Labrenzia sp. VG12: one gene and its partner. Each later gene encodes a partner of the first gene's protein in a complex. Links are inferred from orthologs where the notes say so. Each region holds a gene or a part of one and is shown on either strand. Other genes may lie near its edges.

The links.
Region 2: the proteins of CHH27_RS03455 (region 1) and dnaN are in contact, whole or in part, in a solved structure (PDB 1OK7), measured with the Escherichia coli proteins. The link is inferred for Labrenzia sp. VG12 from one-to-one orthologs.

What each region holds. Positions count from the first base shown.
Region 1 is NZ_CP022529.1:743,920-751,338, forward strand. Bases 4,618-7,419 are described here. They hold CHH27_RS03455 (DNA polymerase IV), read right to left. Parts: upstream 6,775-7,419; coding sequence 5,461-6,774; downstream 4,618-5,460. Other genes in these bases: CHH27_RS03450 (cell envelope integrity EipB family protein), read left to right, coding at 4,624-5,439; CHH27_RS03460 (HAD family hydrolase), read right to left, coding at 6,807-7,419. Also shown: CHH27_RS03425 (ABC transporter substrate-binding protein), read right to left, coding at 1-451; CHH27_RS03430 (GNAT family N-acetyltransferase), read left to right, coding at 704-1,555; CHH27_RS03435 (GNAT family N-acetyltransferase), read right to left, coding at 1,582-2,898; CHH27_RS03440 (glycerophosphodiester phosphodiesterase family protein), read right to left, coding at 2,994-3,764; CHH27_RS03445 (RidA family protein), read right to left, coding at 3,822-4,286. UniProt on the Escherichia coli protein: Poorly processive, error-prone DNA polymerase involved in translesion repair and untargeted mutagenesis. Copies undamaged DNA at stalled replication forks, which arise in vivo from mismatched or misaligned primer ends.
Region 2 is NZ_CP022529.1:4,622,603-4,630,199, forward strand. What follows is about bases 1,489-4,468. They hold dnaN (DNA polymerase III subunit beta), read right to left. Parts: upstream 3,548-4,468; coding sequence 2,429-3,547; downstream 1,489-2,428. Other genes in these bases: recF (DNA replication/repair protein RecF), read right to left, coding at 1,489-2,391; dnaA (chromosomal replication initiator protein DnaA), read right to left, coding at 3,716-4,468. In the rest of the region: gyrB (DNA topoisomerase (ATP-hydrolyzing) subunit B), read right to left, coding at 1-1,110; more of recF, read right to left, coding at 1,243-1,488; more of dnaA, read right to left, coding at 4,469-5,197; CHH27_RS21420 (rhodanese-like domain-containing protein), read right to left, coding at 5,352-5,792; CHH27_RS27775 (hypothetical protein), read left to right, coding at 6,056-6,286; rpsT (30S ribosomal protein S20), read right to left, coding at 6,438-6,704; CHH27_RS21430 (enoyl-CoA hydratase), read right to left, coding at 6,880-7,597. UniProt on the Escherichia coli protein: Confers DNA tethering and processivity to DNA polymerases and other proteins. Acts as a clamp, forming a ring around DNA (a reaction catalyzed by the clamp-loading complex) which diffuses in an ATP-independent manner freely and bidirectionally along dsDNA.

The DNA.
Region 1 (7,419 bases):
CGATTTTCGGGAAACCCTGCTGTTTCAGGAGGGACTCCGTATAGTCCTGAGACTGGGTGCCGACGGTGAAGGCCTTGGCGTCGTCGATGCTGCCCGGATTGACATCAGAGCCGGCCTTCTTGATCAGGAGCGTCCGGTCGACGTTCAGCGGCTCGACCCAGACAAATTTCGGATCGCGTTCTTCCGTGTGCGACGCGGTGAAAACGCAGTAGTCAGCTTCTTTCTCAGCCAGGCCGATCGCGCGGGACCATTGTGCCATTTCCACTTCATAGGAAAGGCCGGCCCGGTTCATGATTTCGAACACCTGTTCAGCGCCGAAGCCGACAATCTTGTCGCCATCCATGTAGTTGAAAGGCTTGTACTCTTCTGTGGTCAGGTTGACGTCGGCGGCCTGGACCGGTGCAGCCAGTACGAAGGCAGACAGGGCTGCGATGCCAAGAACATGTTTCATGGGGGTTCCTTCCTGAAAGGTGGAGGCAAATCTGATTGTTATGATCTTGTTGGTAACGCCGGGAAGTGACGAAAAGGTTACTTTGAGGAAGTAATGAAAAAGAAAAGAAGTTAAATCGATTAGTGAGTATTTAACAAAGAGTACGGTAGGTTGAATGTTTTTCTTTCTCGTGCCTCGGTGGAGCTTGTTGAATATTGCGATAATTACGGTACATTTTTTAAGATGAAACAGGGAATGCTCGGGAAAATTGCCATGAATTATCGTATTTCCGATTGCTGCGACCTTGCGCCGGCGCAGTTATGCGCTGCAATGAATGCCGCGTTTTCAGATTATGTGATCCCGCTCAAATTGTCTGAAACAGCGTTCAGGACGTTCCAGCGCCAGCGTGGTTTTTCAGCTGAGCACTCTTTTGTGGCTCGTCAGGGGGACGACATTGCCGCATTCTGGTTTTCCGGAAAGCCCCGGGCGGAATACGGGTCGCTGGCCTATACGCTTTCCGTTGGCACGCTGCCGGATCACCGGCGCAAGGGACTGTCGCGACAGCTTCTGGATGCTGTGACCGCGCAGCAGCGGCTTTCCGGCTCAAAAGGTCTGCAGCTGGAGGTTATCACCACCAACGAGGCCGCAATCAGCTCCTATGAGGCCATGGGGTTCTATCGTCACCGGACTTTGCGGGTCTTGAAGCTGTCGTCGGAACCGGCTTCGCAAAGCCTTGATTATGTGCCGCATCCACTGGATCTGTCCCGAATTCCAACTGAGACCGACGGGTTTTTCGACACCGAGCCGACGCCGCAAAATGGCCGGTGTGCCCTTCAGGCGCTCAGTCCCGATCATCATCTGCTCGGTATCGAGGTGGAGGGCGAACTGCTCGGTTGGGGGGCGGTCTATCCGGACGGTGCGGTGGCTCAGATTGCTGTCCATCACTCCGTCCGCAGAAAGGGGCTGGGCAGGGCAATCCTGCGGGCGCTATGGCAGGCAGCAGGTGAAGACGCTCTGACATTCGTCAACGTCGATGAAAGTGCGGCGACGCAGAACGGATTTCTGGAACATGTCGGCGCTCAGGAACTTTTGCAGCAATACGAGATGCAGCTTCGTTTCTCCTGACTGAATCGTACTTTCCGTCGGTGCAGCTATTCCGCCTTGCGGAAGGGCGCATGTTCGGCAAGAGCTTCGTTCTCCCGCTCAACGGCGCGGCGCTCGTGCTCCAGGAAGTCGGCGACGGCATCATGCAGGCCTTCATGGGCGATCCAGTGCGCCGAATAGGTCGTCGTTGGAAGGTAGCCTCGGGCCAGCTTGTGGGCGCCCTGGGCGCCTGCTTCAACACGCTTGAGACCGCGGGCAATCGCGAAATCGATGGCCTGGTAGTAACAAAGTTCAAAATGCAGGAAAGGGTGGTGTTCCGTGCAGCCCCAATGGCGTCCGAACAGGGTTTCTGAGCCGATAAAGTTGAGCGCACCGGCGATATAGCGTCCGTCCCGCTTGGCCAGGACCAGCAAGGTGCGCTTCGCCAGACGCTCATTGATCAGTGAAAAGAAGGTCCGGTTCAGATAAGGACGGCCCCATTTGCGGGAGCCGGTGTCCATGTAGAAACTGTAGAACGCATCCCAGTGTGCCTCGGTCAGGTCTTTTCCGGTGACCCACTCGACCTCTAGTCCTTCCGCCTTCAGCGCTTCGCGGCGTTCTTTCCGGATGGCCTTGCGCTTGCGAGATGCAAGGTCCGCCAGAAAGTCCTCGAAACTGTCATATCCCTGATTTTCCCAGTGAAACTGCTGATCTGTTCGCCGGAGATAGCCCAGTTCACCGAGGCTGTTCCATTCCGGCCTGGTGAGAAAAGTCGCATGAACAGAGGAGGCGCCGGACCGCTGGCAGACCTGGACAAGCCCGGCGGCAAGCGCCTGCAGCCCGGCCTCCCGGTTGATGCCGGCTGCCGTCAGAAACCGACGCCCGGTGGCTGGCGTGAAAGGAACCGAGATCTGCAGTTTCGGATAGTAGTCGCCGCCCGCCCGGTAGAATGCATCCGCCCAACCGTGGTCGAACACATATTCACCCTGGGAGTGGCTCTTCAGATAGGCGGGAACAGCACCAATGATCGCGCCGGACGATTCCTGCAGAACCATGTGTCGCGGCAACCAGCCGGTCTCGCTGGTGGCGCAGCCAGACGTCTCCAATGCCTCAAGAAAAGCGTGTGACAAGAAAGGGTTGAAGTCGGTTTCTTCAGAAACGGCTTCATCGTCGGAGGGGATTAAGCTGGAGAGATCGTCTTCGGACAGACCGGGCGCCTGTTTTTCCAGGATGCCTGCGCCGGACAGTTTCCAGCCCGGGTTCGCCACGCGATCCCAATCGGCGGCGGAAATGTCTTTCAGAGACGACAGGATGCGCAGCGTGACGGCATCCTGAGCGCGCGATGCGTCCGTCGACGTGCCGTGTTCGGGCCCGTGGGTTGTCATGCCTTAGAAGAAACCGACCAGTAAACTCATGCCCTAGATGTAGCGCATTCATGTTGCGGCGCAAGGGCGCCGGGACATCGCCCGGATGTCTGCCGTCATGTGGCGGATTTGTCCGGATCGAACCCTTCGAACACGATCTGGTCCGCATAGCGGGCCGCGCGCTCGCGCTGATCTCTTGTCCGAACGGTCCAGCACATCAGGGGCAGCTTGAACATCGACCGCAACAGGCTCGGCCCGGCCTTGGGCAGGTCCTTGACACCATAGGAAACGAAATGCGGACGTGTACGCGGAGCATGCAGGATATGGCGTAGAATGAACCGGTCGACCCGGCCATAGCGGACATAATCCGGACCCGGCTCGGCGCCGTCGGCAACGATGCCGCGCAACACATTGGGCTGATGACCCCTGGCAATCGACAACATGTCCGGGTCAAAGGACTTGATGCAGGCCGATCCCTTATAGGCGGCGACCTGATCGGCAATGTGCCGGACAAAGTCGCCCTGGGCATCGCGGCGCAGCAGGGACTTGATTTCGATGACCAGCGGAACCTTGCCGTCAACCAGTTCGAACAGGTCCTGAAGCAGCCACAACCGATCCGTCCCGGTTTTCATGTGGATTTTCAGAAGATCAGCCGACTGCTGTTCGATCACGCGTCCACTGCCTTCTGCCAGGCGATCCAGCGTATAGTCGTGAAACACCAGTGCCTGGCCATCGGCTGTTTCCTGAACATCGACCTCGATGGCGAAATCATGCTCGACAGATTTCTGGATGGCGGAGGGGGTGTTTTCGATAATGCCATCATCGGCATTGTGATAGCCACGATGAGCAATCGGACGTGCGAAAATGGCTTCTAGATCCGGGGTCATGACAACGGTCTGCAGGAACGGGCAGGAGGCGCCCCGTCCGGGGCACCGGGCAAAATATCAGGCTTCGATCTCGAAGATGGCTTCGATCTCGACCGCAACGCCGAATGGCAGGGAGGCTGCGCTGACGGCAGAGCGAGCGTGACGTCCCTTGTCGCCCATGGCTTCAACAAGGAAGTCGGACGCGCCGTTGATGACCTGCGGCTGGTCACCGAAGTCGGCAGTGGAATTCACGAACCCGACGATCTTCACCAGACGAACGACTTTTTCCAGGTCGCCGGTTGCGGCCTTTGCCTGGGCAAGCAGATTGATGGCACACAGCCGTGCGGCTGTTTTGCCATCTTCGATGCTGAGCGTATCGCCGAGCTTGCCGGTGACCTGGATCTTGCCGTCTGCCATCGGCAGCTGTCCGGAAATGAAGAGCTGATTGCCGGTCTTCACGAAGGGCACATAGTTTGCCGCCGGTGCGGCAGCTTCCGGCAGGGTGACCCCCAGATCGTTCAAGCGGGCTTCAATCGTGCTCATCGGCCGTCTCCTGGTTCCAAAAATCCTGGCGTGTCTTGGCCCAATTCGGCAGAGGTGACAAGGCCAAAAACGACATTTTGGAGCGCGTCCTGGCTGGCGGTCCTGTTGTGTTTGAGGGCGGAAAGCGCTGCAGTTGAACCCAGGCGCGCAGATGAACGGGGGGAAAGAAACGGTGGCGGTACTATTCCATGTGGCGAAACACGTCTTTTGCCGCATAATGGGCCTCGAGGACTGGTCAAACAGGCCGTCTCAGGACGAGTTAAGAGGAAATTTGATGCAAGTCGCTCCGAAATCACTGCCGCTCTCTGTAGGTGCTTTGTTCTGTGCCGCAGCTTTGGTGATTGGACAGGGGACGCCGGTCCTGGCAGCAGGCGCAGGGGCGTCTGCAGGGCAGAAGCTGGCGCCGCACAGGGCCGTCTATGACATGAAGCTCGGCGACACCGAAGAACAGGCCGGAATCGCAGGGCTGAGCGGGCGCATGGTCTATGATTTCTCCGGCAATGCCTGCGAGGGATACAGCGTCAATTTCCGCTTCGTGACGGAGTTCCAGGACACCAACGGCGGCTCCCAGATCACGGATCTGCAGACGACGTCGTTCGAGGAGCCGGCGGCCGCAAGTTATCAGTTCCTGTCCAAGACCTTTGTTGATCAGAAGCTGGTTGAGGAAACCCGCGGGACGGCGCATGCAGGCGCAGATGCCAGGACGGTTGAGTTGAAACAGCCGGCGGAAAAGTCGCTGGAAATCGGCGGCGACGTGTTGTTTCCGACCGAGCATCTTCTCGCCATATTGAAAGCGGCAGACGAGAATGTGCACTTCCTGGCGGCTGACATCTATGACGGCGCGGAGACTGGCGAAAAAGTCTATGCCACAACCACGGTCATTGGCACCAGAGCCGTCAACGACCTGCAGGGAAATGCGGACGCAGTGGCCGCGTCGCTGGATGGCGAAACCTACTGGCCTGTCACCGTCGCCTATTTCGACCCGAGCAAGGATGACGCGTCAGGCGAGTTGATGCCTGTCTACCAATTGGCTTTCCGCCTCTATGAAAACGGTATCAGCAGCCATCTGAAACTCGACTATGGCGACTTCACCATTCACGGAAAGATGGCGTCGCTTGAACTCTACGAAGAAGGCGACTGCCCGCAAGACTGATCGCCGAAAGACTGGTGGTGGTCAGTTTCCGCCGGTCTTTTTGGCTTGTCCTTCGGAACGGGCGGCGTGAGTCAGGCCGAGTTCCACAGCCGACTTTCCGAACTTGTCGCGGAGCCGGTCTACCGCCAGCTCCGCATTCTTGCGCCGTTCGGCATCGCGATCGACAAGATCCTGCGGGTCTGCCTGCTCGGCCGTTTCCAGATCGCTGACGCCGATGCCTATCAGCCTGAACCGCCTGCCATCCGTTTCTGCTGCGAGCAGATCCTCGCCCGCTGCGAATATGCGGTCGGCAAGCTGGGTCGGATCCTGCAGGTGGCGCGCACGCGTGATGGTCTTGAAGTCAGCCGTTTTCAGCTTCAGCGTGACACCGCGTCCCGAGAGCTCCGACTTTTTCAATCGCGCAGAAACTTTCTCCGACAGGTTTCTCAGGATCGGGCGCAGCGTCTCGAAGCTCGAGATATCCGTCCGGAAGGTGGTTTCGGAAGACACGCTCTTGGCGCCGCGCTGCGGTGTGACGTCCCGGCTGTCGTCGCCATGAGAAAGCCGAGCCAGTCGCAGACCGATCGATCCATAGCGGCGGGCCAGATCGGCGGCGTCCATCTCCTGCAACTGGCCGATGGTTCGGATGCCGTCCCTTTCAAGCTTCTTCTGGAAGACCTTGCCAACACCCCAGATCCGACCGACCGGCATGCCCGCCAGCACCGTTTCGGCTTCGGTTGCTCCGATGACGGAGAAACCGCGTGGTTTTTCAAGATCGGACGCGAGTTTTGCCAGAAACTTGTTGGGGGCGAGGCCGACAGATGCAGAAATGCCGATCTCGGTTTCAAGGTCGCGGATAAACCTTGCCAGGATCTCAGCCGGCACCGCCTTGTGCAGCCGCTCGGTGCCGGTGAGGTCCAGGAAAGCCTCGTCGATCGAGATCGGTTCCACCAGTGGTGTGAGAGCCCGCATACGCTCGCGAATGTCTTTTCCGATCCTGGCGTATTTTTCCATGTTCGGCTTGATGACCACGGCCTGCGGGCAGGCTTCCATGGCCTTGAACATCGGCATGGCGGACCGCACTCCGTAGATCCGGGCGATATAGCAGCAGGTGGAGACGACACCCCTCTGGCCGCCGCCGATAATGACGGGCAGATCCTGCAGCTCCGGATTGTCGCGTTTCTCGACGGCTGCATAAAAGGCGTCGCAATCGATGTGGGCGATGGACAGCTGGTCCAGCTCGGCATGGCGAACAAGCCGGGGGCTGCCACAGGTCAGGCAACGGGCGCCCTTATCTTGCGATCGGGCGCCGCAATCCCGGCAAAGGCTGAGATTGGATATAGGGAGCTGTGTCACCGGTCCGGCTCTTCTTGGTCCAGCGCTGTTCGTCAGCGCAGGATATCGCCAATGAAGTTCGCCGTCTCCTGCCAATCTCCGGTGAGCAGGTCGATGTGATCTTCCTGGCGCATGTTGGCCCGGAACCTTGCATCGGCGATGAACTGGACCTGCACCGACGAGGGCAGGGATGCGTTGACGGAGCTGTGATTGGTCGGGCTGTCGTCAATGAAGACGACCGGCTGAGCACGCTGCGCGGACAGTGCTGCAACCGCACCGCCCTTTGGGCCGGAGTTGGTCACCACCGGAAATGGCACGCCGAGACCGGACAGCAGTTTTTCCCGAGCCGGTTTGTTGTGCCCTCCCGGCAGATTGGTCAGGAGCACAATGTCCCAGTCGGTGGAGAGTTCCTTCAGCGCCGTTTCAGCTCCCGGAACAATCTCCTGTTGATGGCTGACTTCGTCGAAGAATGTGTGCAGGTGACGTTTTACATCGTCTGCGGGCAAAGGGGTATCGGTGTCGTGAGGGCCGATATTCCCCGTAAGACGGTACTGGTGATTGAGAAATCGCAGGTTGCGCGCGTTCAGATAGTCCTCCAGATGCGCAATCATGTGAAGAATGACTTCATCGACATCGCAAATGATGAGGGGGCGGGAGGAGGTGGGC
Region 2 (7,597 bases), 3.9 Mb from region 1 along the record:
CAGGTTCTCGACGACCGGGCGCACCTCGGAGGAGACCAGCTTGTCCTTGGTCTGGGAGGAGAATTTCGGATCCGGCACCTTGACCGACAGAACGCAGGTCAGGCCTTCGCGGCAATCGTCGCCGGAGAGCGAGACCTTTTCCTTTTTCATCAGGCCCGTGGCTTCGGCATAGCCGGTCACCTGACGGGTCAGGGCTGCCCGGAAGCCGGCCAGGTGCGTGCCGCCGTCCCGCTGGGGAATGTTGTTGGTGAAACACAGCACATGCTCGTGATAGCTGTCGTTCCACCACATGGCCGCCTCGACCGTGATGCCGTCTTTCTCCGCGCTCATCGTGACCGGGTCCTCGATCAACGGATGCTTGGCCCGGTCCAGATAGCGCACGAAAGCTTCAAGGCCGCCTTCGTAGTAGAGTTCCTCGACAACATCTTCCACGCCGCGCTTGTCGGTCAGGATGATGCGTACGCCGGAATTGAGGAAGGCGAGTTCCCGCAGGCGGTGTTCCAGCGTGTTGAAATCGAACTCGGTCTTGCTGAAGGTTTCCGGGGACGGCAGGAAGGTGACTTCGGTGCCCTTCTGGCCGTTGGCCGGACCGACCACTTCCAGCGGGCCCTGGGAATCCCCATGCGCGAAGGTCATGTGGTGTTCCTGGTCGTTCCGCCAGATGCGCAGCTCCAGCTTGGTCGACAGGGCATTCACGACCGAGACACCGACGCCGTGCAGGCCACCGGACACCTTGTAGGAATTCTGGTCGAACTTTCCGCCCGCATGCAGCTGGGTCATGATGACCTCGGCGGCGGAAACGCCTTCTTCCGGGTGCAGGTCGGTCGGGATGCCGCGGCCGTTGTCGGAGACGGTCACGGAGCCATCCGGGTTCAGCGTCACGGTGACATGGTCGGCGTGGCCGGCCAGGGCTTCGTCGATGGCGTTGTCCACGACTTCGTAGACCATGTGGTGCAGGCCGGAACCGTCATCGGTGTCGCCGATATACATTCCGGGCCGTTTACGGACCGCGTCGAGGCCTTTCAGGACCTTGATGCTGTCAGCGCCATATTCGGCACCGCCTTCGTTTTCGGGGGTCTCAATCGGCTCGGATGTGGACATGTCGCTCATGCGAATCAATCACCAGTCATTCTATCTTTTCTAACCCCGTTATACGGGGTTCCGGCGGGGGTTCAACCACGCCGGAGCCGCTGACAAGCCAGCGAAGGGATAATGGTGGAAAACCATAAGATTTCGGCGGATTTAAGGGCCTGTCGGTCCCTTTAGAAGATGGCCATGATGGTCCCGGATTTCAAACACCTGGGCATCCTCGGGCAGGGCGCTGAAAAGACCCTCGTCCGTCCCGGTCATGAAAACTTGCCCGCCTAAGGAATTCAGCTTGGCGAACAGGGCGGCCCGGCGGTCCGGATCCAGGTGCGCAGCGACTTCGTCGAGCAAGAGGACCGGCGTCATTCCGGAGACCTTGGACGTCAGTTCGGCATGCGCCAGAACCAGACCGATCAGAAGCGCCTTCTGCTCTCCGGTGGAGGATTGAGCCGCCGGCATCGACTTGGCCGCATGGGTCACTTTCAGGTCGCTCAGGTGCGGACCGTTCAGGGTCCGGCCGGCGGCGCGGTCGCGCGGACGGCCTTCCTTCAGGAGCAGCCGGTAATGGTCTTCCCGGTCCGATGCACTGAGGCCGAGGGTCTCGGCTTCAAAGGCGCCTTCGAGCGCGATGCCTGCGTGGGGAAAGGGCAAGCCCTGCGCGGCCTGTTCGGCAATCATGCCGGAGAGCAGGCCGACCGTGTCGCCACGTGCGATGGAGACCGCGGTGCCGAGTTCTGCCACCTGCAATTCCAGTGCGGACAGGAAGGCGTCGCTGCCGCCCTGGTCGAGCAGCCGGTTGCGTTGGCGCAGCGCGTTTTCAAAATCGCTGACCCGGCGCCCGTGTGCCGGATCGATGGCCAGCGTCAGCCGGTCGAGAAACCGGCGCCGCTCGGAGGCCGCACCGGTGAAAAGGCCGTCCATGGACGGGACCAGCCAGAGCACCCGCATATAGTCGAGCAGGCTTTCCGAACCACGCACGTCTTCACCGTCAATCCGCACCTTGCGCCCGGTGCCGCCGGTGGCCAGCCCGGTTCCGATCCTGGTTTCCAGGCCGTCCAGCAGAACGGTGGCAGCCACGCTCCAGCTGCCGTCACCCTCCTTGCGGGCAATGTCGGCAAGTGTCGCCCGGCGCAGACCGCGCCCGGCTGTCAGGAACGAGATGGCTTCCAGGATATTGGTCTTGCCGGCGCCGTTGGCGCCGACAAAGGCGACCAGTTTGGCGGCGAGACCCAGCGAAAGGGTCTCGTAATTGCGGAAACCGGTCAGGGACAGACGGGTCAGCCGCGCCGTCCTGAATTCTGTCATGACCGTGTTTCCGCCTTCAGAATGTCACCGGTCCGGGTCAGACCCGCATCGGCATCAGAACGAACAGGCAGTCATCGACGGTGTTGTCCTGGATCAGGGTTGGCGAGCCGCTGTCGGCCAGCCGGAACAGGGCCGTGTCGCTTGACAGCTGATTGGCAATATCGAGCAGGTACCGCGAGTTGAAGCCGATTTCCAGGTCTTCCGCGTCATACTCGACGGCCAGTTCTTCCGTCGCGCTGCCCGAATCCGGGTTGTTCACGGTGAGCACCATGCGGCTATCGCTCAGCGAGATCTTCACGGCCCGGCCGCGCTCGGAGGAAATTGTCGAGACGCGGTCGACGGCTTCCTTGAACTCGTCCCGGTCGACGCGCATTTCCTTGTCGTTGCCCTGCGGGATCACCCGGCCGTAATCCGGGAAGGTGCCGTCGATCAGTTTGGATGTCAGGATGACGGAACCGGTGGTCAACCGGATCTTGGTGTCGGACAGTTCGATCTGAACGTTGGCTTCCGGGTCTTCCAGCAGTTTCTGGATCTCACCTACCGTCTTGCGCGGCACGATGATGCCCGGCATGCCGGCAGATCCCGACGGGGCAGGCACTTCAGCCTGGGCCAGACGGTGGCCGTCGGTGGCAACGGCACGGAACTGCTGGCCATTGGCCGCGTCGACCGTGTGCAGGTAGATCCCGTTCAGGTAATAGCGGGTTTCCTCAGTCGAGATCGCAAACTGGGTGGTGTCGATCAGCTTGCGGATATCGGCGGCCGTCAGAGCAAAGCCATGACTGAAATCGCCGGCCGTCAGGTCCGGGAAATCCGCTTCCGGCAACATCTGCAGCGTGAATTTCGAACGGCCGGCCCGGATTTCCAGCGTGGCGTTGTCGCCGGTGGTCTCCAGAACCACCTGCGAGCCTTCGGGCAGCTTGCGCACGATGTCGTAGAACATGTGCGCCGGCACCGTGGTGGCGCCCGGCATTTCGATCATGGCGGGCACGGTTTCGACGATTTCGAGGTCGAGGTCGGTTGCCTTCAGATTGATGGCGCCGCCGTCAGCCCGCAGCAGGACATTGGACAGGATGGGAATGGTGTTTCGGCGCTCGACCACCCGGTGAACATGGGTCAAGGACTTGAGGAGGTCGGTCCGCTCGAGGGTCGCTTTCATTCACTCGTTCCGTACTCATGAAAAGCCGGACGGACGGTCCGGCGTAACTGGATTTGCTGGCTCCGGTGAGGAGCGGGGGGAAGACACTGCCCTTAACTTGGTGCAAAAGCAAGGGGGCGTTCCGCCGGAACGCCCCCAATTTAAGTTGAATATCGGGGAATTTAACCCTCAGGCGTCGAGCATGCGTTTCAGCAGTTCGAGCTCCTGCGCCAGAGAATAGTCTGCGCGGGCCATTTCCTCGATTTTCCGCACCGCGTGCAACACTGTCGTGTGATCCCTGTTGCCGAAGCGGCGGCCGATTTCCGGCAGCGAGCGCGGGGTCATCACCTTGGCGAGATACATGGCAATCTGACGTGGACGCACGATGGTGCGGGTGCGCCGGGCCGACAGCAGATCGGCCTTGGTGACGTTGTAGTGTTTCGACACCACCCGCTGGATGTCCTCGATCTTGACCCGGCGCGGTTCGCTGGAGCGAACCAGGTCGCGCAGTGTCATTTCCGCCATTTCCTGCGTGATCGGCTGATTGGTCAGCTGATTGTGTGCGATCAGGCGGTTGAGGGCGCCTTCCAGGTCGCGGCCCGAGGAGGCCACGTGACGGGCAACATAGTCGAGAACGCTGTCGGGCACGTCGAATTGCGGATAGGCCTTGCGGGCCGCTTCCACGCGGGACACCAGGATATTGCGCCGAAGCACGAAATCCGGTTCCTGGATGCCGACCACGAGACCGCCGGACAGGCGCGACCGGACCCGGTCGTCCAGGGTGTCCAGTTCGGATGGAGCCCTGTCGGCCGCAACGATCACCTGGCGCGCGCCGTCGATCAGCGCATTCAGCGTATGGCAGAATTCCTGCTGGACCTGTTTGCCGTGCAGAAACTGCATGTCGTCGATCAGCAGCAGGTCGATGGTCCGGAGGTTTTCCTTGAACGCAAGCGCGGACTGGGACTTCAGCGCCGTCACGAACTTGTACATGAAGTGCTCGGCCGTCAGGTAGAGCACCTTGCGGCCGCTCGCACGGGCTTTCGAGGCCACGGCCTGCATCAGATGGGTTTTGCCGAGACCCACGGACGCATGCAGGTAAAGCGGGTTGAACGTCACCGCGCCGCCGGCTGCGACCTGACGGGCAGCGGCCAGGGCCAGGTTGTTGGATTCCCCTTCAACAAACGTCTCGAACGTATATTTCGGGTCGAGCGCCGCACCCTGCAGCACATCCCGGGTGCTGTCGGAGCCGGCATCGCCGCGGCCGAGCGCGACAGCGGCAGTCGCCGCCTGGGCACGGGTCACATGAGCCGCATCGGCCAGCGTTTCGCGCTGGACTTCGTCAGCAGCTGCCTTCGCGCCGTCCGGGCCGGCCAGGCTCGGTTTTGCCACCGGTGCCTGACGCGGACGGATCGCACCGCGAACGGTCAGTTCGATGCGGTGTACATTGTCGCATTCGCGCTGCCACAGACCCATCAGCTGGTCATTGTAATTGTTCTGGATCCACTGCTTCAAAAACCGGGTCGGAACGGAAAGACGCACTGTGCCGTCCTGATGCTCTTCCAGATCAACGCGTGCGAACCAGCTGGTAAAAACATCGTCGCCCAGCTCCGCGCGGAGCTGTTTCTTGACCCGTTTCCATTGTTCGGAGCCGCCTGCCTCCTGAACCTGCATGTCATCTGCCTCCTGTACATATGAAGAACAGTCCGCCACAGCCGTTCTTCGACGCCTTGCTGCTTTTGCAGCTTTATAATGTCCCTTTTGGGACGGTTATTGGGTTGGCAAAGGGAGTGGTCCCATTGCCTGCCCCGCTTTTAGTGCGGGGAAACTAACTTTGAATCCAGGGCAGTCCGGCGGCCTTCCAACCGGACCGGGTTCCACGGTGGCCCGCCTCGTCAAGGGGGCCTTCGAAACCGTCTGAGATATTAAAGCACTTTTCGAAGCCGGCCTGTGTCAGGGCGATCGCTGCCGCCTGGCTCCGCGCTCCGGAGCGGCACAGAAAATAGATCGGCGCGCTCTGGTCAAGTCCTTTTTTGACCAACAGGTCCGAAACGGACTTTGCAAATTCCGGGTTCGGGCCGGAAGACGGAAAGCTCTGCCATTCCACCAGCACCGGTTCCTTGTCGAGCGGACGCAGGTCCGGAAGTCCGACAAAGGCCCATTCCGCCTGGGTCCGCACGTCGACAAGAACAGAGTGTTCCTGCCCGGAAAGCTTTTCGAAAGCCTCCTGCACGGTCACATTGCCAGCGTATCCACCGTCGATTTGCACAGCCGCCCCCTACAATAGCGAAGTGCTATTGTTGAATAATAGTTATCAAGTTTTCGGGAAGAAAAATTCAGTCCAGCGGGATGCTAGACACCGTCGGAAATGAATACGTTAATGTATTCATCCCACGGTCTATACGCCATGTGCTTAGCTATTTTTCGATTAAACTTATTCATTTTGATCCAAGCACCGTTTTTAGGTTGTTCGCTGGTCTTTCGTGCCAGCCGTATTGTTAATATACAGACCGCGACCGGCGGGGCAACCGCGTGTTTTGGCGATTGCCGGGAAGTGGCGGTTTTGGTGCCCATGTTGAGGCGTTTTGCCTTCTGACCGGCGAGAGAGCAAATGCTTTTTACGGCAATGACTTTTTGCCCTCGGCGGCTTTGTCACATTTAAAAAACCACCTTTTCAAAAAAAATTTCGGAACAGATACCTTGACTCGTATCGAATCCGGTTTGATCGGCTTTGCTTCGGCCTACATGTTTGTAAGAGGCTGAAAAACAAGCGTTTTTTATGACAGCATAATACTCGGTAGAAATCGCAATATTGCCCGTTTAGGTTGCCGGATTTGATCATCCACAAAATTGCGTGGCTAAAAAAAACCCGGCACGCTGGCCGGGTCTTTTTAACGCTCATGTGACGGTTGGGTTACGCGCCAAGTGCCTTGATACGGGCATTGAGACGGGAAACCTTCCGGGACGCCGTGTTTGCATGCATCACGCCCTTGGAGGCAGCGCGCATGATTTCCGGCTGTGCAGCCTTGAAGGCTTCATTGGCAACAGCCTGGTCGCCGGAGGCAATCGCCTCTTCAACCTTGCGCAGGTAGGTGCGCACGCGGCTGCGGCGGTTCTTGTTCGTGGCCGTCTGGCGGGCAATCTTGCGGGCCGCCTTCTTGGCCGATGGTGTGTTGGCCATGGGCTCAATCCTGATCGGTAATTGGGACTAGTGTCCGGTGGCGATCGGGACCAAGGCACGAGGGCAGCAAGACCCGATCAAAAAACAACGGCGGCGGAAATCCGCCACCGATTGGGCGCTGCTTATAATCGCGCCTGCGCCTGTCGTCAACGGCTTTGTCGCTGTTTGACCGATATTATTTGTTCCGGAAATCCGGGGAACGCTTCTCGGTAAAGGCGGTCATGCCTTCATTCTGATCTTCCAGCGCAAACAGGGCCTGGAAGACGCGCCGCTCGAAGCGGACACCTTCGGCAAGGGTCGTTTCATAGGCCCTGTCGACGCTCTCCTTGGCCATCAAGACGACCGGGAGCGAGAAATCTGCGATCTTGTCCGCCGCCTTGAGCGCTTCTTCCAGCAGATCGTCTGCGGGAACGATCCGGCTGACGAGCCCGCTGCGCTCGGCTTCTTCGGCATCCATCATGCGCCCGGTCAGAACCATTTCCATGGCTTTGGACTTGCCGACAAAACGGGTCAGCCGCTGCGTGCCGCCCGCACCCGGAATAACACCGAGCGTGATCTCCGGCTGGCCGAACTTGGCCGTGTCCGCAGCAATGATGAAATCGCAAAGCATGGCCAGCTCGCAGCCACCACCAAGTGCATAACCTGCAACAGCGGCAATGATCGGCTTGCGGTTGCGCGACACCCGGTCGAAGGGCGTGATCAGGTCGGTCTGGTAGGCCGTGGCGAAATTATGGGGCTGCATCTCCTTGATGTCGGCGCCCGCGGCAAAGGCCTTTTCCGAGCCGGTGATGACCACGCAGCCGATCCGGTCATCTGCGTCGAAACCGTCAAGGGCCGTGCCGAGCTCGGCAATCAGGTCCGAGTTCAGCGCATTCAGGGCCTTTGGCCGGTCC